DNA from 4 places in the Pantoea sp. GW821-FHT03E06 genome. Region 2 is predicted to be linked to each of the others. Evidence: predicted binding sites of a transcription regulator. Region 2 holds the regulator's gene; each other region holds the start of a gene.

Evidence for each region. The regulator Fur, encoded in region 2, represses iron uptake genes when iron is present. The targets are predictions, from matches to a motif close to ATAATAATGAGAACNACTATCAA.
Region 1: AC07WB_RS22800 (TonB-dependent siderophore receptor) is a predicted target of Fur. The motif match lies at 2,677-2,699, and genes of this name have one in related genera.
Region 3: fepB (Fe2+-enterobactin ABC transporter substrate-binding protein) is a predicted target of Fur. The motif match lies at 3,712-3,734, and genes of this name have one in related genera.
Region 4: AC07WB_RS20360 (TonB-dependent siderophore receptor) is a predicted target of Fur. The motif match lies at 3,237-3,259, and genes of this name have one in related genera.

Annotation. Positions count from the first base shown of each region.
Region 1 is NZ_JBWKUG010000002.1:704,036-709,769, forward strand. It holds gene AC07WB_RS22785 (AraC family transcriptional regulator) at 1-880, opposite strand, end outside; gene AC07WB_RS22790 (SDR family oxidoreductase) at 1,041-1,775, shown strand; gene AC07WB_RS22795 (AraC family transcriptional regulator) at 1,796-2,581, opposite strand; gene AC07WB_RS22800 (TonB-dependent siderophore receptor) at 2,738-4,867, shown strand; gene AC07WB_RS22805 (ABC transporter substrate-binding protein) at 4,861-5,730, shown strand; gene fhuB (Fe(3+)-hydroxamate ABC transporter permease FhuB) at 5,727-5,734, shown strand, end outside.
Region 2 is NZ_JBWKUG010000001.1:1,216,530-1,222,263, reverse strand. It holds gene ybfF (esterase) at 234-998, shown strand; gene ybfE (LexA regulated protein) at 1,164-1,439, shown strand; gene fldA (flavodoxin FldA) at 1,576-2,106, shown strand; gene fur (ferric iron uptake transcriptional regulator) at 2,461-2,910, shown strand; gene AC07WB_RS05595 (hypothetical protein) at 2,971-3,366, opposite strand; gene glnS (glutamine--tRNA ligase) at 3,602-5,269, opposite strand; gene nagE (N-acetylglucosamine-specific PTS transporter subunit IIBC) at 5,421-5,734, opposite strand, start outside.
Region 3 is NZ_JBWKUG010000002.1:535,491-541,224, forward strand. It holds gene AC07WB_RS21960 (amino acid adenylation domain-containing protein) at 1-1,333, shown strand, start outside; gene entS (enterobactin transporter EntS) at 1,480-2,742, shown strand; gene fepB (Fe2+-enterobactin ABC transporter substrate-binding protein) at 2,703-3,689, opposite strand; gene AC07WB_RS21975 (ABC transporter substrate-binding protein) at 3,838-4,770, opposite strand; gene AC07WB_RS21980 (ABC transporter permease) at 4,780-5,514, opposite strand; gene AC07WB_RS21985 (ABC transporter ATP-binding protein) at 5,498-5,734, opposite strand, start outside.
Region 4 is NZ_JBWKUG010000002.1:174,024-179,757, forward strand. It holds gene AC07WB_RS20355 (alpha/beta fold hydrolase) at 1-871, shown strand, start outside; gene AC07WB_RS20360 (TonB-dependent siderophore receptor) at 1,009-3,180, opposite strand; gene AC07WB_RS20365 (ABC transporter substrate-binding protein) at 3,682-4,578, shown strand; gene AC07WB_RS20370 (amino acid ABC transporter permease) at 4,575-5,498, shown strand; gene AC07WB_RS20375 (amino acid ABC transporter ATP-binding protein) at 5,491-5,734, shown strand, end outside.

The DNA of each region.
Region 1 (5,734 bases), on a different contig from region 2:
CCCGCTTCATTTCCCGCGCCTCCTCCGCCGGACTACGTCCAAACATCCGTTTAAACTCCCGATTAAACTGCGAATCACTTTCATATCCTACCCGCGCCGCAGCGCCAGCGGCCGTCAGATTGTCGCGAATCATCATCAGACGCGCCTGATGCAAACGCAGCGATTTAACATATTGAATCGGCGATGTTTGTGTCACAGTTTTGAAATGCAGATGGAAACGCGGCACGCTCATGCCAGCTTCCTTTGCCAGAGAAGGCACATCCAGCGGCTGACGCCAGTCGGCATGAATCCGCTGCAAAGCACGGGCAACCCGGCCAAAATGGCCCTGATAGGTTAATGCCGCGCGCACCGCGCCGCCCTGTTCGCCCATCAACACGCGAAAACAGATCTCTTCCACCCGTGCGGGTCCTAACACCTTGGCCTCAAGCGGATCGCTCAATGCTTCGAGCAAGCGCAGCGTGCTTTGGGCTAACGCCCGATCGATAGGCGTAGAAATGATGCTCGCTGGTGCAGCAGTAATGGCTGTTTGCCCGTGAGCTAATTGCGCCACCAACCGCGCCACCATCGCAACATCCAAACGAATAGCAATGCCCAGCAATGGTTCTTCGGAAGTGGCTTCCGTCTCCGCAGAAAACGGCAGAGGTACCGACAGCACCAGATAATGTTGCGCATCGTAGCGATACATTTTATCGGCGAGAAAGGCGCGTTTCGATCCCTGGCAAATGATGATGATACTCGGTTCATACAGCACCGGCGTGCGCGCCCATTGCCGATCGGTACGCATAAAGCGCACGCTGTCCAGCAGTGATTCGGTATAGCCTTCCTGACGTGCCAGCTGACTAAGTAATGCGCAGGTTTGCTGTTGAACGGTACGCGACATGATCACTATTCCTGTGAGAGATTCAGGCAAAGGATAGCGTTTAAAATCAGCGATGCGCAACGACGGCGAGATAATCAGGCAAACATGCGCCACAATCCGGTCTGTTGTGCCTGGCGTGATGCATCGACAATAACCTCGTCAACTCAACGAGGAATACGTCATGACCCAACGCAATCCAAAAGTTATTATTTTAACCGGCGCCAGCAGCGGTATTGGCGAAGGCATTGCGCGCCATCTGGCACAGCTTGGTCATCAGCTCGTGCTCGGCGCGCGCCGCACCGACCGTCTTTCTACGCTGTGCGAAGAGCTCCGCTTTTCTGGCGCCAGCGTGGATTATTTAGCCACCGATGTCACGCAGCGCGCTGATACACAACAGCTGGCCGATTTTGCCCTGGCGAAATATGGCCGCATTGATGTGATGATCAACAACGCGGGCGTGATGCCGCTGTCGCCGATGAGTTCAATGAAGGTTGAGGAGTGGGACTTGATGCTGGACGTCAATATTCGCGGCGTGCTTTATGGTATCGCGGCGGTGCTGCCCACCCTACAGGCGCAGCAGTATGGCCACATTATTAATATCGCTTCCGTCGGTGCGCTAACCGTTTCGCCGACCGCTGCAGTCTACTGCGCCACCAAGTTCGCGGTGCGCGCCATTTCCGATGGCTTACGCCAGGAATCACCACAGCTGCGCGTGACGGTGATTAATCCCGGCGTGGTGGAATCTGAACTGGCTGACACCATCACCGATAGCGTGGCGCAGGAAGCCATGAAGCGTTATCGCCAGATTGCACTCAAACCCGAAGCGATTGCCAAAGCGGTGAGCTGGGCCATCGATCAACCTGGCGACGTTGATACCAGTGAAATCACCGTACGCCCCAAAGCCAGCGCCCATTAACCTGCAAAGCCGTGGCGATTTCAGGCTGAAATCCGTAAAAATCGCTGCGGCGTCTCCCCCATCAAACGGCGAAACATGGAGATAAATGCGCTGGGGCTTTGGTAGCCCAGCTGATTGGCGATACGAACGACCGTTTGCCCCTGCGCCAATTGCACCAGTGCCTCGGATAATCGTAACTGCTGCCGCCACTGCGTAAAGGTGATGCCGGTTTGATCGCGGAACAAACGTGCCAACGTGCGTGAACTCGCGCCGACGCGCTGTCCCCATGCTTCCAGCGTATCGCTGCTGGCCGGCGCTTGCAGTAGCTGCTGGCAAATACTCAGCAAACGGCGATCGCTGGGCAGTGGCAAATTACACACCGGGCCTGCCGGTGCGCGACGAATCTCATCCAGTAATAGCGGCATGATTAACTCTACGCGCGCCGCCTCGGGCTGCGCCTGCTGCTCATTCTCCAGCAGCGTTTGCATCAGCGCCTGCAGCAGCGGCGAAATCATCATGCTATGTGTCTGCGGCCAAAAGGCGCGCGCCAGTTTGGGATCAAGGTACAAACTCAGGCTGCGAATATCACTTAATGCCATTAAGGCGTGCGGAATAGTCCCCGGTAGCCACAGCGCACGGCCCGGCGTTAACGTCCATGATGCGGTCTGCGTTTGTACTCGCATCACTCCTTGAAAACAGAGTATCAGCTGCGCGACTTCATGCGCGTGCCAGCGCTCCTCACGTCCAGCGTGGTAATGCATCTCGCGCGTGGCGACTAAAGGCTGCGGCGGGAGCGCTTCCGCCTGCGTTAATTTCTGCAACACCATCTCATCCAATCCCGTTAGATTGCCGATTGATGTCCGTTGTGCGCGATTCGTCGGTGATACCGCGTAAAGCCGCCAGCAGGACGCTATTAAATAAAATAGTAATGATTATCATTTGTATCACTAAATGAGGCCATTGGACTATATCGGGGAAAATAAATGCCGGGTCACTGCACCTTCAAACGCACGCCCTTAAGCGCACTCTTACTGATGATCATCAGCAGCGCATCGGGCTGGGCGGCGGAGAAAAACAATGCTGATAACAGCACACTTACCGTTACCGCCAGCAGCATTGAGAGCGATAGCGGCGATGCTGACAGCTGGAATCAGGTGGCGAAAAAAGCCGATAGCGTCACTAAAAGTACGCGTCCATTAATTGAAACGCCGCAGAGTATTTCGGTGATAACGCAGGCGCAGATGGCCTCGCAGGCGGCGCTGAATGTCTCGCAGGCTTTGCGTTATAACAGCGGGATTGGCGCGGAGGGTGGCGGCGCAGATTATCGCTTTGATGACATCTCAATTCGCGGTTTTTCTGCCGATGAGTATCTGGATGGCCTGCGCTTACCCACCGTTACCTATTGGTCACGTCCGAATTACGATACTTATCTATTAGATCGCCTTGAAATAGTGAAAGGCCCAAGTTCGGTTACGTTCGGCCAGGCAAGTCCCGGCGGCGTGGTAAACCTAATCAGCAAGCGCCCAACCGCTGAGCCGGTCCACCAGATTTTTGTCAGTACCGGCAGCAATAACCTGTTTGAAACCGGCCTCGATCTCTCCGGCGCGCTGGATAACGAAGAACATTGGCTGGGACGCCTGACCGGAACCTGGTCACGCAATGACACCCAGGTCGATTACACCAAATACAAACATTATGACATCGCCCCTGCCCTCACCTGGCAGCCGAATGACGACACGCGTCTGACGCTGCTCGGGCAGTTCCGCAAAGATCCCTACACCGGATTTTATAATCAGCTACCGCTGGAAGGCAGCCTGATCAAACTGGCGCAGGGCAATTACTCCGATAAGTTTTACGGCGGCCAGCCGGGCTTTGATTACTATCGCCGTGAACAAGCCAGTATCGGCTATGACTTTATGCATAAATTTGATGATATCTGGAGCGTGCACCAGAATCTGCGCTATCTGCACACCAGCAGCGATTATCAAATGGTCTATCCAAACGCCACCGTGAATGACGGTTCGGCCACGGTGAGCCGTGACAGCATGCGGGTGATTGAGTCGTTTAACGCCTTTGACGTGGATACCAATCTGCAGGGCAATCTGGATACGGGGCCAGTCAACCACGCGCTGACGCTTGGTGTTGATTACGTGCACGACGATCTGCGGCAAAACAGCGGCTATGGTACGGCGTCAGATATCAGCTATCTCAATCCTGATTACAGTACGCCGGTCGATCCGTTGTTGATCGATAACCATAATCGCTCGTTTATGACTCAGCTCGGCTTCTACCTGCAGGACAGCATGAAGTGGAACCAGTGGATCCTGAATCTAGGCGGGCGCTACGATCGGTCACAAACTCGCAGCCAGAACTGGGTTGCCGGTTCGCGTACTGAACTGAATGATTACGCCACCACTGGTCGAGCAGGCCTGATGTACCACTTTGATAACGGCATCGCGCCCTATATTAGCTACGGTACCTCCTTCCAGCCGCAGGCCGGCACCTCGTTTGACGGAAACGCTTTTACCCCCACCAAAGGCAAGCAGTCTGAAGTTGGCGTGAAGTATCAGCCGAATGGCCTTAACGCGCTGTTCAGCGCCGCTCTTTACGATCTGCGCCAAACTAACGTGCTGACCGCCGATCCCGAGCATGCTAACTATTCAGTACAAACCGGCGAAATCCGTTCGCAGGGATTTGAGCTGGATGCCAAAGCTAACCTTACTTCGCGCTGGCTGGTGAACGCCTCTTATGCGCTGACCAACCCGAAAGTGTTGTCTGCCAATGATGACACTGAAGGTAAGCAGCCCGTCGCCATTGCTCGCCAAAGCGCCACGTTGTGGACAGAATACGCCTTGCCTGGCATGCTAGAGGGCATAACGATTGGCGGTGGCGGACGCTACGTCGGAACCAGCTATGCCACCACTGACAACAGCTTGAAAGTGCCGGCAGCACTGGTTTACGACGCGATGATGCGCTATCGCTGGCAGGATTGGCAACTGGGGCTCAACCTACAGAACCTTACCGATAAACAGTACATCAGCAACTGTAACGATCTCGGTTGCCACTTTGGTTTACGTCGCCAACTGATCGCCACGGTGAGCTATCAGTGGTAATCAGTCGTCGACAACTTTTACTGGGCGCGCTGACAGGCGCTGCCCTGTATTCATTTCCCACATGGGCGGATACCGCGCCGCGCTGGGTGATCCTCGATTGGGGATTGACCGAAATGGCGCTGCTGCTCAACGTCACGCCAGTGGGGGTGGCCGCGCCGGACTGGTATCGCCGCCTGTTCAGCCAACCTGCGCTGCCGCAGCAGGTTGCAGATGTGGGTTTGCTGTTTCAACCCAATTACGAAACGCTGTATGAGTTACAGCCGACGCAGCTGTTGGTGACGCCCGCGCATCGCCTGGCTGAAGCGCAACTTTCGCGTATCGCACCGCTGCACTACTTTCCCGTGAGTGGCCCACAGCCCTGGCAACGCGCGCAGCAAAATCTGCATACGCTAGCGCAGCTGGCCGGTGCGAATCAGCGCGCCGAGAGTGTAATGCGCAGTCTGCTAGCACGGCTGGCTGTCGCACGGCAACGCGCCGCACGCTTTCAGGACAAACCGATCTATTTATTACATCCTCTTGATACGCTGCATGTGATGCTGCTCGGCACGGGAAGCTTATTTAATGACGTGCTGGCTTTACTCGATTTGCCGTACAGCACGCCATTTGCGGTCGGTGCGCAGGGTTACGCCACGCTAGAGCTGGAACAGCTCACCTCCTTGCCGCCGGGTTGGCTCGTGCTGTTGCCGTCATGGCCGGAAATCGATCTCAATCCGATACTCCAATCACCGCTATGGCACATCTTAACGCGCCCGAGTGGGCACAGATTACTGACGCTGCCGGACGGTTTATCGGCCGAAGGTGGCGTTCTGACCGCCGTGCGCTTCGCCGAGGCATTAGTAGCCGCATTAGAGGCGCACACATGAATCG
Region 2 (5,734 bases):
TCTGGCAAATGACAGAACCACGCAGTAGTGCAACGGCCTTAGCAAAATCTAGTCGTGCAAAATGTGAGCGGGTTCTAACATAAGGATTATAAAGTTAAATCCGTGGCAGCCGATAGCGTTGGCAACGTTTACGGGCAAAAGTCGGAATATGCCCTAATGCCCACCGGCCTGACTGCTGGACAGGTGAATCCATGATAACCTAAGCCAAGGTCACAACCGTAAGAACTTTAGCCATGATTTTGAACGCTCGTCTGCAAACTGAACAATCTGCTCCCGCTGCCATACCGATTCTGTTAATTCATGGTCTTTTTGGCAGCCTCGATAACCTTGGCGTGCTGGCGCGTGGCGTACGTGATGCCCGCCCAACGCTGCAGGTTGATGTTCGTAACCATGGTTTGTCCGCACGCAGCGACGTGATGAATTATCACGTTATGGCACAGGATATTGTTGAAACGCTGGATGCGCACAACATTGATCGCGCTGGCGTTATCGGTCATTCGATGGGAGGAAAAGTTGCTATGGCGCTGAGCGCTATTGCGCCTGAACGCATTGAGAAAATGGTGATGATCGATATCGCGCCCGTTGATTATCAAACGCGCCGCCATGACGAAATTTTTGCCGCCATCCGAGCCGTTACTACCGCTGGCGTCACACGTCGTAGTGAAGCGGCAGAGGTGATGCGTCAGCACATTAATGAGGACGGCGTGATTCAGTTCATCCTCAAGTCGTTCGTCGAAGGTGAATGGCGCTTTAACGTGCCGGTGCTGTGGGATAATTACACCACCATTTCCGGTTGGGAAGAGGTGCCTGCCTGGCCGCATCCGGCGCTGTTTATTCGCGGCGGTGACTCGCCTTATCTGGATAATCAGCATCGCGATGCGCTGCTGCGTCAATTCCCTCAGGCACATGCGCACGTTATCAGCGGGGCCGGACATTGGGTGCATGCCGAGAAACCTGATGCGGTTTTGCGCGCGGTTCGGCGGTTTTTTAATCTGTAAAAGCAAAAGCTTGCCGCGCGTGCTTTAGGGTTGGCGTCAGGGAAGGCGCTGGAGTATGATGTCGCGCTAAAAATTTGCCACGGATATTTTTACCGTGGTCGGGCCGATAATGTTTTAATCGCGCAGCGCCTTTCCGCCGTTCGCGCCCACTCAGTTTTACAAACCATGGCAAAAGAACAGACAGACCGCACCACGCTTGATCTCTTCGCAGACGAGCGGCGTCCTGGTCGCCCTAAAACTAGCCCGTTGACGCGTGACGAACAGCTACGCATCAATAAACGTAATCAGCTCAAGCGCGATAAAGTGCGTGGGTTGCGTCGTGTTGAGCTGAAAATGTCCAGCGAGGCGGTTGACGCGCTCAGTACGCTGGCCGATCAGCAAAACATCAGTCGCAGCGAATTGATTGAACAAATGCTGCTGGCACAGCTCAAACTGTCTTAGCGTGCCCAGACCGCACGCTGGAACAAAAGTCACGGCTTTACAAGTTCCGCACTTTTTACCGGTCTGCTATTATTCGCATAACTGTGCAGTCAACTGACTTACTTTCACAATCAGGATTTAAGAGGTTACCTAACCCATGGCAATCGTAGGCATTTTCTTCGGCAGCGATACCGGCAACACTGAAAACATTGCAAAAATGATCCAGAAACAACTGGGTAAAGATGTCGCCGAAGTGCATGACATTGCTAAGAGCACCAAAGAAGATCTCGATGCATTCGACATCCTGCTGCTGGGCATCCCGACATGGTATTATGGCGAAGCGCAGTGTGACTGGGATGATTTCTTCCCCACGCTGGAAGAGATTGATTTCAATGGCAAGCTGGTAGCACTGTTTGGTTGTGGCGATCAGGAAGATTACGCCGAATACTTCTGCGACGCGATGGGTACCATTCGCGACATCATCGAGCCAAATGGTGCGGTTATCGTCGGCCACTGGCCTACCGAAGGCTACCATTTTGAAGCATCTAAAGGTTTGGCCGATGATAAACACTTCCTCGGTCTGGCGATTGACGAAGATCGTCAACCCGAACTGACCAATGAACGCGTTGAGAAATGGGTGAAACAGATCTTCGATGAGCTGCAGCTGAAAGAGATTATTGAAGCCTAATCCCCTTCTCTGCCCGATGTGGGCGCTATCTCACATCGGGTAACGGAATTTCCTATAAAAATAATAGCTACGGTTTTTTAACTTTTCCCCGCAAATCTGTAGAATACCCGCAATGGTCATCCGCTTATTCCTCTGGCTGTAGAATGAGGCTGAGTGAAATGGAATCCAAAACTTACCGGTCTTGAAGACGTTAGTGACATTATCCTTACCCTCTTTATTGATTAAGGACGTTGCCTTGGTTTTCATTTCACTGCTTGAGTTCTATAATGAGACGCAAATGAGAATGCGCGTTGACCTAAACATTCAAGGCCCCTGCGCCGCAAGTGACTAGCAAAGTAACAGGACAATATCCGCATGACTGACAACAACTCCGCATTGAAGAAGGCTGGCCTGAAAGTCACGCTCCCCAGACTGAAAATTCTGGAAGTGCTTCAGGGACCCGGACCCGAGTCCCATCACGTCAGTGCGGAAGATTTGTATAAACGCCTGATTGATATGGGCGAAGAGATTGGTCTGGCCACGGTATATCGCGTTCTTAACCAGTTTGACGACGCGGGCATCGTAACCCGTCATAACTTCGAAGGCGGTAAATCCGTGTTCGAACTGACCCAGCAGCACCATCACGATCACCTGATCTGCCTGGATTGTGGCAAGGTCATCGAATTCAGCGATGAATCAATCGAAACGCGCCAGCGTGAAATTGCCACTCGCCACGGTATCAAACTCAGCAACCACAGTCTGTACTTGTACGGTCACTGTGCTCTGGGAGACTGCCGCGAAGACGAGACGCTCCACGATAAGTAATTAAGTGTGCTATGCAGTATAAAAAAACCGGCGCTTTAGCCGGTTTTTTTATACCTGAATTCAGGCAATGAGGGTTTCTTGCAGGTAACGCCAGCGTGGAATGCTGGTGCTGCAATCAAGAACCGCCAGTGAAATACGGCTCTGATTGATGCCATTCATCATTTGTAATTCACGATACTGAATCGTCACTTCCTCACTTTGCTGCGAGATAATGGCGTGCTCGCTGGTCGCAATCCGCATACCTTCGCGTTGACCATTTAACTGGCGAAACAGCGCTTCCATCTCATTAAGATCCAACTGTTTACCTTGCGGTGTCACCATTTTAAATTGGGGATGAAAGTGCGACAAAAACAGGTCGATGCTGTCATCACTGCCTTCGACCTGATTGAAAATACGTTCGATAAGTTGATGTAAAACAACCACACTGTGCTTGGCTTCCAGAGCGAGACTTGTCATTTTTTTTCCTTTGGTAACCCGCGAAGCAACGTCTTAGAGCGCATAGCCTACCTGAAAAAAAGTTTTTCACACGGCCAAATGGATTAATTTTTCTAAAGTCAGAATAGTCGTAAACGACAAAAGAAACTTATTAACTGGCATGCAGAATAATTGATTACCCATTGCCAAATGCAGACAATAAAAAAGGGCGATTGCTCGCCCTTTCATGATCTTATCGTACTATCAGCAAAAAAGATTATTCGCCGATTTTTGCCCAGGTGTCACGCAAACCTACGGTGCGGTTAAACACCAATTGGGACGGCTGCGAATAGACGCTGTCAGCACAGAAATAGCCTTCGCGCTCAAACTGATATGGCGCCATTGGCTCAGCAGCACGCAAGCCTGGCTCAACGAAGCCCTGTTTAGTCTCCAGCGAGTTCGGGTTAATGGTGGTGAGGAAATCCTCTGCCGCTCCCGGATTTGGCACACTGAACAGACGATCGTACAGGCGGAATTCCGCCGGTAGCGCGTGAATCGCAGACACCCAGTGAATAACGCCTTTCACTTTACGGCCATCAGCAGGATCTTTGCTTAACGTGTCCACATCACATGTGCAGTAGATGCAGGTGATATTACCTTTATCATCCTTCGCCACGCGTTCAGCACGAATCACGTAAGCGTTACGCAGACGTACTTCTTTGCCCAGCACCAAACGTTTGTATTGCTTGTTGGCTTCTTCACGGAAGTCTGCGCGATCAATCCACACTTCGCGGCTGAACGGTACTTCACGCGTGCCCATCTCCGGTTTGTTCGGATGATTTGGCATGCTGATGATCTCTTCATGCCCAGCTGGCAGGTTCTCAATTACCACTTTCAGTGGATCCATAACTGCCATCGCACGCGGCGCGTTTTCATTGAGATCGTCACGAATGCACGACTCCAGTGATGCCATCTCGACGATATTATCCTGCTTAGTCACACCAATACGACGGCAGAATTCGCGGATTGATGCGGCGCTGTAGCCACGACGACGCAGACCAGAAACGGTCAACATGCGCGGATCGTCCCAACCTTCCACAACCTTCTCGCTCACCAACTGCGTCAGTTTACGCTTCGACATCACCGCGTATTCCAGATTCAGACGGGAGAACTCGTACTGACGCGGATGCACAGGAATGGTGATGTTATCCAGCACCCAATCGTACAGGCGTCGGTTATCCTGGAATTCAAGTGTGCAGAGTGAATGCGTAATGCCTTCAATGGCGTCCGAAATGCAGTGCGTGAAGTCGTACATTGGATAGATGCACCACTTGCTGCCTGTCTGATGGTGATCGGCAAACTTAATGCGATACAGCACAGGATCGCGCATCACAATGAAGCTAGAGGCCATATCAATTTTGGCACGCAGGCAGGCTTTACCCTCTTCAAAACCACCGTCGCGCATCTTCTGGAACAGCGCTAAGTTCTCTTCCACGCTGCGATCGCGATAAGGGCTGTTTTTGCCTGGTGCAGTCAGCGAACCGCGGTATTCACGGATCTCATCTGCCGATAATTCATCGACATAGGCCAGACCTTTATTGATCAGCTCAACGGCGTAGTTAAAGAGTTGGTCGAAGTAATCTGAGGAGTAACGAATGTTGCCGCTCCACTCAAAGCCCAGCCATTGCACGTCATGCTTGATGGATTCGACAAACTCCAGATCTTCTTTCACTGGGTTGGTGTCGTCGAAACGCAGATTGCACTGGCCTTGGTAGTCTTGCGCAATACCAAAGTTCAGGCAGATTGATTTCGCATGGCCAATATGCAGATAACCATTGGGCTCAGGCGGGAAACGGGTATGCACACTATTGTGCTTACCGCTCGCCAAATCTTCGTCGATGATCTGACGAATAAAGTTCGTTGGGCGGGCTTCAGCCTCACTCATCTCAAAATCCTCAAAAACTATAGCGGGTGATTTGTACCACGAAGTAACGGAGTATGATCCACAAAGCGCAGGCGGGAAACAACCGTTTGTTGGTCGTTTTAAAACAAAAAAGGCAGGAATTGCTTCCTGCCTTCTGACCAATCACAAGGACTTAGCCTTTAACCTCATACAGCGGAGTCTGACCTGCAACCACTGAACCTGTTGCAAGGATATTCAGACCGGCAAAATCATCGCTATTGCTTACAACGACCGGACTGATCATCGAGCGTGCATTGGCGTTGAGGAAATCCAGATCCATTTCCAGGATTGGCTGACCTGCAGTTACCGTTGCCCCCTCTTCTACCAGACGCGTAAAGCCTTTACCTTCCAGCGCTACCGTATCCAGCCCCATGTGCACCACAATCTCAACGCCGTTTTCCGCTTCAAGGCAGAACGCATGGTTGGTATTGAAGATTTTCACCACGG
Region 3 (5,734 bases), on a different contig from region 2:
GTATCTGGGACGCAGTGACGATCAGCTGAAAATGCGCGGACAGCGTATTGAGCCGGGCGAGATCGAACAAGCCCTGGCGGCGCTGCCGGGCGTGGCGCAAGCGGTGGTCGCGGCGCGCAACCTTACCCAGCAGTCAACGCCAGGCGTCGATAATCGTCAGCTGCTGGGCTGGCTGGTAGCGGAAGCGGGCATCACGCTGGACCTCGAGCGCGTGAAGCAGCAGCTGAGCGAACGATTGCCTGCGCATATGCAGCCGGTCAGCTATCTGCTGCTCGACCAATTGCCGCTGAGCGCTAACGGCAAGCTCGACCGCAAAGCGCTGCCGATGCCGCAGCGCAGCGCGCGCAGCGGTCGCTTACCGGACAGCGCCAGTGAGCATTTGCTGGCAGAGCTGTTCCAGCAGCTGCTGGGTTGCGACAGCGTGTTCGCCGACGACGATTTCTTCGCGCTCGGCGGCCATTCGCTGCTGGCGATGCGTCTGGCGGCAGAACTGCGTCGTCGTGAGGTGCCGCCGCTCAGCGTCGGGCAGATCATCGCGGCACGCAGCGTGGAGAAGCTGGCGGCGCTGCTCGACGACGGCGCCAGCAGCGAAACCGGTGGCAACGGTGAACTGCTGCCGCTGCGCGCAGGCAACGGCCCTACGCTGTTCTGCATCCATCCCGCCTCCGGTTTCGCCTGGCAGTATAGCGCCCTGCTGCACTATCTGGACGGCGACTTCCCGATTGTCGGCCTGCAATCGCCGCGTCCTGATGGGGTGATTGCGGCGTGTCACAGCGTGGCGGCGATGTGCGATCGGCATCTGGCAACGATTCGCCAGCAGCAGCCGAGCGGGCCCTACTTCCTGCTCGGTTATTCGCTTGGCGGCACGCTGGCGCAAGGCATCGCGGCACGCCTGCAGGCATTAGGTGAAGAGGTGGCCTTCCTCGGCCTGCTGGATACCTATCCGGCGGAAGGTCAGGACTGGCGCATGCCGGATGCCGCTGAAGCGGAACAGGAGGTGGCGCGGGAGCAGGCCGAATTTATGGCGGCAACCGAAGACGAACGCGATCCGCTGCTGCGGGCGGAGAAGGCGGCGATGTTTAGCACCATCGTGGCTAATTACAAAGATGCCGTCGCGCGCCTGGCCGAAGCGCGCACGCCGCGTTATGCCGGCAGCGCCACGCTGTTTATGGCGAAAAGAACCGTGCCGCCGGATATGGATGTCCGCGCCAGCTGGGCGCCGTTTGTGGATGAGCTCACCCTCATCCCGCTGGATTGTGAACACGCCGATATTCTCTCGGCGGATTCGCTGAAGGTATTGGGACCGTTGATCAATCAGCTGTTAGCGGGTTGAGCTTTGGTGCGGGCATCGAAACGGTGCGCATAAATGCGCACCCTACGAAAGGTCTGCACGTTTTTGTAGGGTCGTATTCATAGCGGCCTGGAAATAAGTGTAGGGTCGCCATTCATGGTGACCTTTACCCCTTATGTTGGAGATATATGGCTAAGCCCTCGATATTTTTAGATTTTAGTTTGCTGAAAAATAACCCGTCATTCCGCGCAATATTCTGCGCTCGCATGCTGTCGGTGTTTGCGCTCGGCATGCTGGCGGTGGGTGTGCCGGTGCAGATTCAGGCCATGACCGGCTCCACGCTGCAGGTGGGCGTGGCGGTGATGCTCGATGGCGTCGGCATGTTTATCGGCCTGCTGCTTGGCGGTGTGCTCGCAGATCGCTACGATCGCCGCAAGCTGATCCTGTTTGCACGCGGCACCTGCGGCATCGGCTTTGTGCTGCTCAGCCTGAATGCCTTCAGCTTAGCGCCTTCGCTGCTGGCGCTCAATTTCCTCGCCTTTTGGGATGGCTTCTTTGGAGCGCTGGGCATGACCGCGCTGATGGCAGTGATCCCGCTGATCGTCGGACGCGAACATCTGGCTGAAGCCGGTGCGCTCAGCATGCTAACGGTGCGCCTCGGCGCGATTCTCTCGCCAGCGATTGGCGGGATGATTATCGTCGCGGCAGGCGTCGGCTGGGCCTTTGCGGTCGCCGCCATCGGTACGCTAGCTACGCTGATTCCGCTAGTGCGTTTGCCCGCCATGAAACCTGAACAGCAGGAACCGGAGCATCCGCTGCGTGCGCTGGCGAGCGGCATTCAATTTGTTTGCCAGCATAAAGTGGTGGGCGCGGTGGTGCTGGTTGGGTTACTGCTCAGCATGGTGGGCGCGGTGCGTATCCTGTTCCCGGCGCTGGCGCTAACCTTGCACGCCGATGCCTCGGCATTAGGTTTGATGTATTCTGCGGTGCCGCTGGGCGCGATGATCGGCGCATTTACCAGTGGCTGGGTGCGACAACTGTCACGCCCGGGGCGGGTGCTGATCGGTTGTGCGCTGCTGGCGTTTGCCTGCATCGCCTCGCTCGGTTTCTACAGCCATTTGCTGCCCGCACTGCTGGCGCTGGTGTGTTACGGCTACAGCAACGCTATCGCCTCGCTGTTGCAGTTTATGCTGACGCAGCATCACACGCCGGATGCGCTGCTGGGTCGCGTTAACAGCCTCGGCACAGCACAGGATGTGACGGGCGATTCGCTTGGCGCATTAGGTTTGGGGGCACTGGCACGGGTGTTGGCGCCGTTGAGCAGCGTGTTGTGGTTTGGTGGTCTGGCGGCGGGGCTGTTGGTCTTGCTGGCGCTGGCGGCGCGCGGCCTGCGCACCGCACGCCTCGGCGATCAGCCTGATGCACCGCGACCAGCCACCGCTGACGCTTGATGCGTGAATTGCCGCTCGATGCTGCTCAGCATATTGCTGGCGCTGTAGTAATCGAGGCGGAAAGTGTCGTTCCCCACGGCAAAAATAGCGTGCTGCTGCACCGCGGGCAGATGGGCGAGGAATGGATTCTTCGCCACCTGCGGCACGGTTTTCTCATCGGCCGCAAACAGCAAAATAGTGTTGCCGGTGATGCCATCGGCCATATTTTCACCGTTTAGCTGAATGATGTCATTACGCTTGCCCATGCTGGTGCTGCCCTGAAAACTCGCGGGCGGCGCGGCCAAGGTAAAGCCCAACGCCTTTAACAGCGCACCCTGCGCCGAGGCCGGTGTCCATAGGTTCATGCCGCGTCCATCTTCGTAATAGACCACGGCAGACGTCGGCTGCGGCGGCAGCGTGATCGTATTGCGCACCGCTGCGACGCGCTGGTCAAACGCAGCTATCAGCTTTTTCGCATCCGCTTCATGACCGGTGATGTCGCCCAGCTGTAAAGCTAATGCCTGCCAGCTCTTATCGCCGTAGTCGATCACTAATACCGGCGCAATGGTTTGCAGCTGATCGTACAAGCGCAGCGCTGAATCCCCGCCGGTGGCGGCCATCACGATCAAATCCGGCGCTTCGGCCGCAATCGCTTCGGCGTTTGGCTGCGACACGTACAGCGGTTTTACCTGACGCGCTTTGGCCACCGCACTCCATTGAGTAAAGAAGCCCTGCGCATCCGCCACGCTGCTATTGCGGCTGGTGGCGCCAGAGCCGATCAGCGGCGCATTAATTGCCAGCAAAGTGCCGCTCAGCGTGACGCTGGTCGAAACAATACGCTGCGGCGGCTGTTGCAGCGTAAGTGGGCCTTGCGGGGTTTGGATGGTGCGCGGCCAGTTGGCGGTGGCGTGGACGTGGGTGCAGATGAAAAATAGAGTGAGCAGCAGAGAAAGAGCGGGAAAACGCATCAGGTTGTCCATTACTTGATAATTGAGAATAAATATCATTATCAAAAATACAGCGGTGTGCAAGCGTAATTCTTGGTGTATTTCCGGTCGCCATGAATGACGACCCTACATATTCGTAGGGTGCGCATTAATGCGCACCTGGCAGAAGTTACTGCAGTGAATAACGCGCCATCGGCGCCACATCCTTAATCACACCATTCGCTTTCATATACTCACCAAATGCCTGATAGCGCGCCCGATCAAACTCTGCGCTGTGCGCAGCAAAGTATGGTAGCGTCGCCTGCCACGCTTCATGGTTCAGTTTGGTGTTCAGCTCTGGATATTGCTTGATAAATGCCTGCCACGCCTCTTGCGGATGCGCGCGCAGCCATGCCACACCCGCATCAAGCCCGCGCAAAAACGCCGGAATACGTTTGTCCTGCGCGGCCGTTTTTTGATTTGCCAGAATAATCAGTTCGTCATACGCCGGCACACCGTAATCCTCAGGTTTGAACACCGTCGGATTGGCGCCTTTGTCCTGCAGATCCAGCAGCTCATAGTTGCGGAAGATGGTCATCGCACCCTCAATCTTGTGCGTCAATAGCGCTGATTCACCGTCCATATTCAGGTTAATCAGCTTCACGGTGGCAACATCAACGCCCTGCGATTTCAGCATATTGCGAATTGCCACGTCTTCTGTTCCCGGTACCGCATAGCCCAGCGTTTTCCCTGCAAAATCTTTTAAAGAGTGAATATCGCTCGCAAGCGTGGTCAGCGTATTCAGTGGCTGATTGATTAAAGTGCCAACGCGGATGACTGGCACATCCTTCTCCACCAGCGTATAGAGCTGCGGCTGATAGCTGATAGCAAGATCGGCTTTACCTGCGGCCAAGAGCAGCGGTACAGAGGCGGAATCGGCAGGCGCGATCATCTCTACGTCCAGCCCCTCTTTTTTGAAAGCCCCGCTGTGCTGAGCCGCAAAAATCGCGGCATGATTCGGGTTAATAAACCAGTCGAGCAGCAAACGAACTTTCTCTGCGGCGTGGACATGAGCAGAAGCCAGCAACAGCAAGGTGGTAAAAATAGTGCGTAAGGTGTTCAAAGTGCATCCTTATGAAGTTTGCCAGAGGGTTTTCTTGCGAATCAGCGCCACGCTGCCGGAGAGCAACAGCGCCAGAATCAGTAACAGCAGCAGTGCAGCAAAGCTGGTGGCGGTTTCCAGCCGGGCGTTGGACTGCATCATCAAGTAGCCCAACCCTTCACTGGCTCCAACCCATTCGCCAATCACGACGCCGATCGGTGCCAGCACCGCCGCCATCTGTAAGCCGGAAAAAAACTGCGGTAAGGCGGCGGGCCAGCGCACGCGCCAGAAGATGCGAAAGCGCGATGGCGTGGTGGTTTGCGCCAGCTCCAGCCAGCCGCTCGGCGTGCGGCACAGCCCATCGAACAGCGACAGGCACAGCGGAAAAAACAGAATCAACGCCGCCACCACCACTTTCGACGCAATGCCAAAACCGAGCCACAGCACCAGCAGCGGCGCGAGGGCAAATATCGGGATCGCCTGGCTGGCGGTGACCAGCGGAAACAGCACGCGTCGCAGCAGCGGGCTGGCAGCCATCAGCACCGCCAGCGTCACGCCGGCACCCACGCCGAGCAGCAGCGCCAGCACAATTTCCGCCAGCGTATATAACGTGTGATGCCAGAGCAGTTGGCGCTGCAGCCATAGCGCTTCAAGCACCGCCTGCGGCGCGGGCAGTAAAAAGGTCGGCACGCCGCTGTGACGCGCCAGCAGCCAGCCGCACAGCAGCACCACAAACAAATAGATCGCGCTAAACAGTGTTTTCATGGGTATTCAATCGGGAGAAAAGTTGCGCCTGCGCCTGCAACACGCCGGGATCATCGAACGATCGCGGGGTCACACCGCCAGGCACCGGCCAGTTTTCGATCGCCAGCGGTTGGCCATCAAGCAGCAAAATATCATCGGCCATGCGGCAGGCTTCCAGGGGATCGTGGGTCACCAGCAACACGGTTTTGCCTTGCAGCAAGCGTGCGGTCAGCGTCTGCAG
Region 4 (5,734 bases), on a different contig from region 2:
CTTTGCGCAACTCGACGGATTTTCCCATCATTACGCCACCGTTGACGGCGTGCGGCTGCACTATGTGAGTGGCGGTAATGTCGAGGGTGATACGTTATTGCTGTTGGCAGGTTTCCCACAAAGCTGGTTCGCCTGGCGTCACGTGATGGCGCTACTGGGCGATCGCTTCTTTATTGTCGCTCCCGATCTCCCCGGTCAGGGTGATTCCGATAAGCCAATCAACGGCTACGATACCACTTCGCTGGCGGAGAAAGTCCAGGGCTTAATGCAGCAGCTGAATCATGAGCGTTATTATCTTGCCGCGCATGATGTGGGTGCCTGGGTTGCCTGGCCCTACGCCTCGCTATTTGGCGCGCAGGTGATCAAAATGGCGCTGCTGGATGCCGGCATTCCAGGTGTGACCTTGCCAGAGGCGCTACCTGCCACACCGGACAAAGCATGGAAAACCTGGCACTTCGCTTTTCATCTGCTGCCCGATCTCCCTGAAGCCCTTATCGAAGGACGAGAAGAGATTTATCTTGAATGGTTCCTCAAGCGCAAAGCGGCCAGTCCAATGGTGTTTGGTGAGGAAGATATGGCGGAATATACGCGGCTGTTACAACAAACTGGGGCAATTCGGGCAGGTATGGCGGCGTATCGTGAAGTGACAGTATCGGCGACGCAAAATCGCCATCTGCTGCGGGATAAGGGCAAATTAGCGCTGCCGTTGCTGGCGGTCAGTGCCGATCAGGGATCGATTCCCGATATGGCGTTGCCGTTAGGGGAATTCGCGGCAAACGTTTCGGGAATCAAGATTGAGCACTGTGGTCACTTCATCCCGGATGAGCAACCGCAGGCGCTGGCGGAGGCGTTGCGGGATTTCTTTCGCTGATGTGAATCGTCCCGGTGCGCATCAATGCGCACCCTACGAAAACCTGGCTATATCCACGTAGGGCCACCATTCATGGTGACCGATTCACGCTTAACTGACCAGCATTACGCGATTGATGGCGACCTAAACCCGCTGAATCAAAACGACAGGGTCACGCCTGCATAATACGCCCGGCCCGGTTCGTTGTAAGTCGAAGCTCCTGAGTTCTCACGGTAAATGCGCTTATCAAACAGGTTATTGATACCGGCATTTGCCCGCAGGTTTTTCGTGACGTCGTAATTGAGATTCAGACCCACCACCGAATAAGGGCTGATCTCTTTCGACGTCATATTGCTGACATCAATCACTGTCTCAGCATGTTGACGCGGTTTCTGACGCCCATACTGCGTCCAGTTAATATTGGCGCTGAGATCGTCGGTCGCCTGCCACTCCAGCTGCGAGTTAATGGTGAACTCAGGGATCACCGATAGCGGATTGCCGGTTTTCTTACTTTCCGAACGGAACATATAAGTCGCGTTCGAGCGCCATTCTAACGTGTCGGCAATTAAAGGAATGGTCAGATTACCTTCCAGTCCTTCCACAATCGCTTTGCCACCATTCTCCCAGCGCAGCACGTTATAGGTCGGGTTAGAACTGGAGTAGATCGGCTCGGTGCCAGAGATAATCTTGTTCTTGTAGTCGTTGCGGAACCAGGTGATGCCCGCTACATAGCCTTCATGACTGAACTCGAGGCCAATCTCTTTATTGACGCTGGTTTCCGCATCAAGGTCTTTATTGCCCATCAGATAACATTGGGTAAGCCCAATTGGGCAGCCGTTGCCACGGGTCGAGAGCAAGTATCCGGGGGTAGATTGATAAAGGTTTGGCGCTTTAAACACGCGCGCAATACCGGCTTTCAACGTGAAGTAATCACCCAGTCCTTGCGAGACGTTCAGGCTCGGACTCCAGTTGGCACCAAACTGATCGTGATAATCAAAGCGCAGCCCTGGGATCACCTCGGTGGTATCGGTTGCGGCAATGTTGTCCTCGAAATAGAGCGAACTAATGGTGGCGCTGTTTTTACTGCTGCGCTGCGACGGATCGCCTGAACTGCCCGGCAGGTTCACGCCCGGTGCGCTGGCCGATAACATCGAAGCCGGATCGTTGAGCTCATCGCGGTTCCACTCTGCGCCTAAGGTCACGGTTTGATCCACCAACAGCTGCACCGGGAAGTTGATTTCACCGCCGGCGCGATAGCTTTCCAAACGACTGGTGGCGTAAGTGTTGCTATTGATCATCCCTTCAGTACGGCCAGCGGTGCCTTCCTGCAGACGCGTGTTATTGGTCTTCTCGTAGTTAAAATTGAGTTTTGAGGTTCCCCAATCCCAGATTCCGTTATGCGCAATGCCGTAACTCTGACGATACATGCGGTTGGTTTCATCACCGTACAGGGATTCAACCAGGCCATCGGTGCTGGCGTTACTATTACTGTTTTGCGTATCGCCGGCGTAAATATTGCCCTGACGGCTGTAGCCGTAAGTGAAATCGATGATTTGCAGCGGCGTCATTTTCCAGGAGAGCACGGTATTGATGTCTTTATTGCGCACACCTTCACGTCCCGCCGCGTAAGAACCATTTTCAGCGGTATTGATATCAAACGCGTCGGCGTCGGTGCGGTTGATATTGCCGTACAGCCGCATCGTCAACGCTTCACCCGCCAGCGGGCCGCTAAGATTGAAGTTGGCGCGGCGCGTGTCGCCTTCTTTGCTATTTTCAGGCTGGTTGGTGTACAGCGACAGTGAGCCATGCCAGTCGTTGGTGGGGCGCTTGGTGATGATATTCACCACGCCGCCCGCCGCGCCCGAACCGTAGCGCGCAGCGGCAGGGCCGCGGATAACTTCAATACGCTCCACCATATCTGCGGGCACCCAGTTGGTGTCACCGCGTGAATCACGCTCACCGCGCCAGCTATAACGCACAGAATTGCGTGAAGAGACGGGCACGCCATCAATAAGAATCAAGGTGTTTTCCGGGCCCATGCCGCGAATATCGATCTGGCGGTTATTACCGCGGCTGCCGCTGGCACCGTTACCGGTGAGATTCACACCTGGCATTTTGCGAATGATGTCGGATAGATCGTTAACCGGGGGATTTTTCTTGATGTCTTCTGCCGTGATGGTGGAGACGCCTGGCTGTTGTTTAAGCTCCTGTTCAGCAGTGACAATCATCGATTCGTCGTCTGCAAGCTTCTCCGTGGATTCTGCTGCGATTGCAGGCGACGTTAGCACTCCCGCTAAAAAAAGCGCCACCGGAGGCTTTTTGCCACGCATGGTTACATTCACTTAGATCTTCTCCCTGTTTCATTAACAATTGTAAGCAAATGCGCATGATAATGATAATGGTTCGCATTGCAATCCGGCATGACAAACCTTTACATAAGACTGACAACACGGCGAGTGGCGGGCAGGCGAGCTATGCGTTAGATAAATCCGTTATGTCTAAGACGAAAATGGTCAAACGATGCGGCATTAGCAGGCCTTTGATTCGGTGGCAGAATCTGAATTTTGCATGTTAAGCCGCGCCGTTAAGGGCACGGAAATAGCCTTGTAAAACCGCGCACCCTGCTATTGCCACAATTCGGCAATAGATATGTTTTTTTCGCATTTGTGATCGCTGCATATCTTCAATGAGAATGTCCTTGGGACGTAATGAGGATGACAATTCGAACCACTGTGCGCCTTGACGCAAGGTGAATCAGAAGAAAAAACCATCGCTACCTCAACGCCTTTTCCCTGTGGGGAAACATTTTATAAATCAGGAGAAAGGTTCCAGTGAAACTCGCAAAAGGCATGACTCTTTTTGCGCTCGCTCTGAGTGCACACACCGCGTTCGCCGCCGATCAATCCGTCCCAACCGATAGCTCAATCCATGTGCAGGCCGATCCTGCGCTGAAAAGCCTGCTACCGGCGGATGTGGTTAAGCGCGGCTATATTGTGGCAGGAACCAACCCCAATACCCCGCCAACCACCTTCTATAAAGAAGACAACAAAACGCTGGCCGGGCGTGAAATTGATATCATGAATGCCGTGGGCGAGCGTCTGGGAATCCAGGTTCAGTGGCGCGACACCGGCGGTTTCGACAACATTATCCCAGGTTTGAAAACCGGTCGTTATGATGTGGCTCTTTCCAACATCAACGCCACGCCGGCGCGCGCCAAAATTATCGACTTTGTCGGTTATTACGATGCCAGCCGCCTGGGCATTATCTCGCGTAAAGATGCCAACGTTGCGCCGTTCAAAGACCTTTCCGATGTTTGCGGTAAAGAAGTCGGTGCGGGTTCCGGCACCACCCAGGTCACGCGCCTTGAAGATGCCAGCAAAGCCTGTGAAGCCGCGGGTAAAAAACCCATTAAAGTTTCGGTGTTCCCGGATCGTCCTGCGGGCGTACAAGCGGTGGTGAGTGGTCGTGTACCGATGTTCCTCGGTCCGTACGAAGGTCTGCTGTGGCAGGTTAAAGTCATTAAACCATTGACCATGAGCGGTGAAATCACCGTCCACGATGCGCCAGTTTCTGTCGCCTTCCAGAAAGATTCTCCGCTGGAGCCTGCCGTACAGGCGGCACTGAACTCGCTGATCAAAGATGGCAGCTACAACAAGATCCTCGATACCTGGGGCATTGGATTTGGTGCGGTTAAACAAGCCAAACGTAATCAGGAAATCTTTCAATGAGTGATATTCACCACCACACCGACGATCTGAAAATCGTCGGCAAACGTTACTACGGACGCTGGCTGAGTGCGCTGGTGGTGCTGTTGTGCGTGGTGGCGATGGCGCACTCGATGATCAACAATCCACGCTTCGAGTGGAGCGTGATTGCGGAGAACTTTACCGGCGAATCGATCCTGCAAGGCGTCCTAATGACGCTGCAGCTCACCGCGATTTCCGTGGTGCTGGGTTTTGCCTTTGGTACGGTGCTGGCGCTGATGCGCCTCTCCTCTAATCCGGTGCTGGTGGGCGTGAGCTGGTTTTATACCTGGTTCTTCCGCGGCGTGCCGATGCTGGTGCAGCTGTTCCTGTGGTACAACATCGCCGCGCTCTATCCCACCATCGCACTATCCATTCCCGGCCTTGGTGAAATCTGGAGTACCCAATCTAACGCGCTGGTAAGCCCGTTTAGCGCTGCGGTGATCGCGCTGGTGATGCACCAATCCGCTTATGCCGCAGAGATTGTGCGTGCTGGTATTCAGAGTGTCGGCAACGGCCAGCTGGAAGCCGCGCGTGCGCTGGGTTATCGCCCGTCGCAAATTTTCCGTCACACGATTCTGCCGCAGGCGATGCGCGCCATCATGCCGCCTGCCGGTAACGAAATTATTGGCCAGCTGAAAACCACCGCGGTGGTCTCGGTGATCTCACTGCAGGACGTGCTATTTTCGGCGCAGATCATCTATCAGCGTACGTATGAAGTGATCCCGCTGCTGCTGGTGGCAACGCTGTGGTATTTACTGATGACCTCAGTGTTGTCAGTGGGGCAGTTCTATGTAGAGCGCTATTTTGGACGTGGCGTCACGCGTCGGGAAAAACGCAGCCTGTTGAAATCACTGCCAGGTTTCTCGGCGGCGAAAGCAGAAAGGAGCGTCAGCAATGGGTGAAGCGATCGCCTTACGGAAAGTCACTAAGCGCTTCTCTGGCGTCACTATTCTTGATGCCGTGAACCTGGATATTCCTGCCGGTTCGGTAACGGTGATTCTCGGGCCTTCCGGGTCGGGGAAATCTACGCTATTACGCTGCATCAACCATCTGGAAAAACTCGATGGTGGCACCATTCGCATTGGTGGCGAGATCATTGGCTATAAGCAGAAAGGCCAGGCGCTGCACGAGTTAAGTA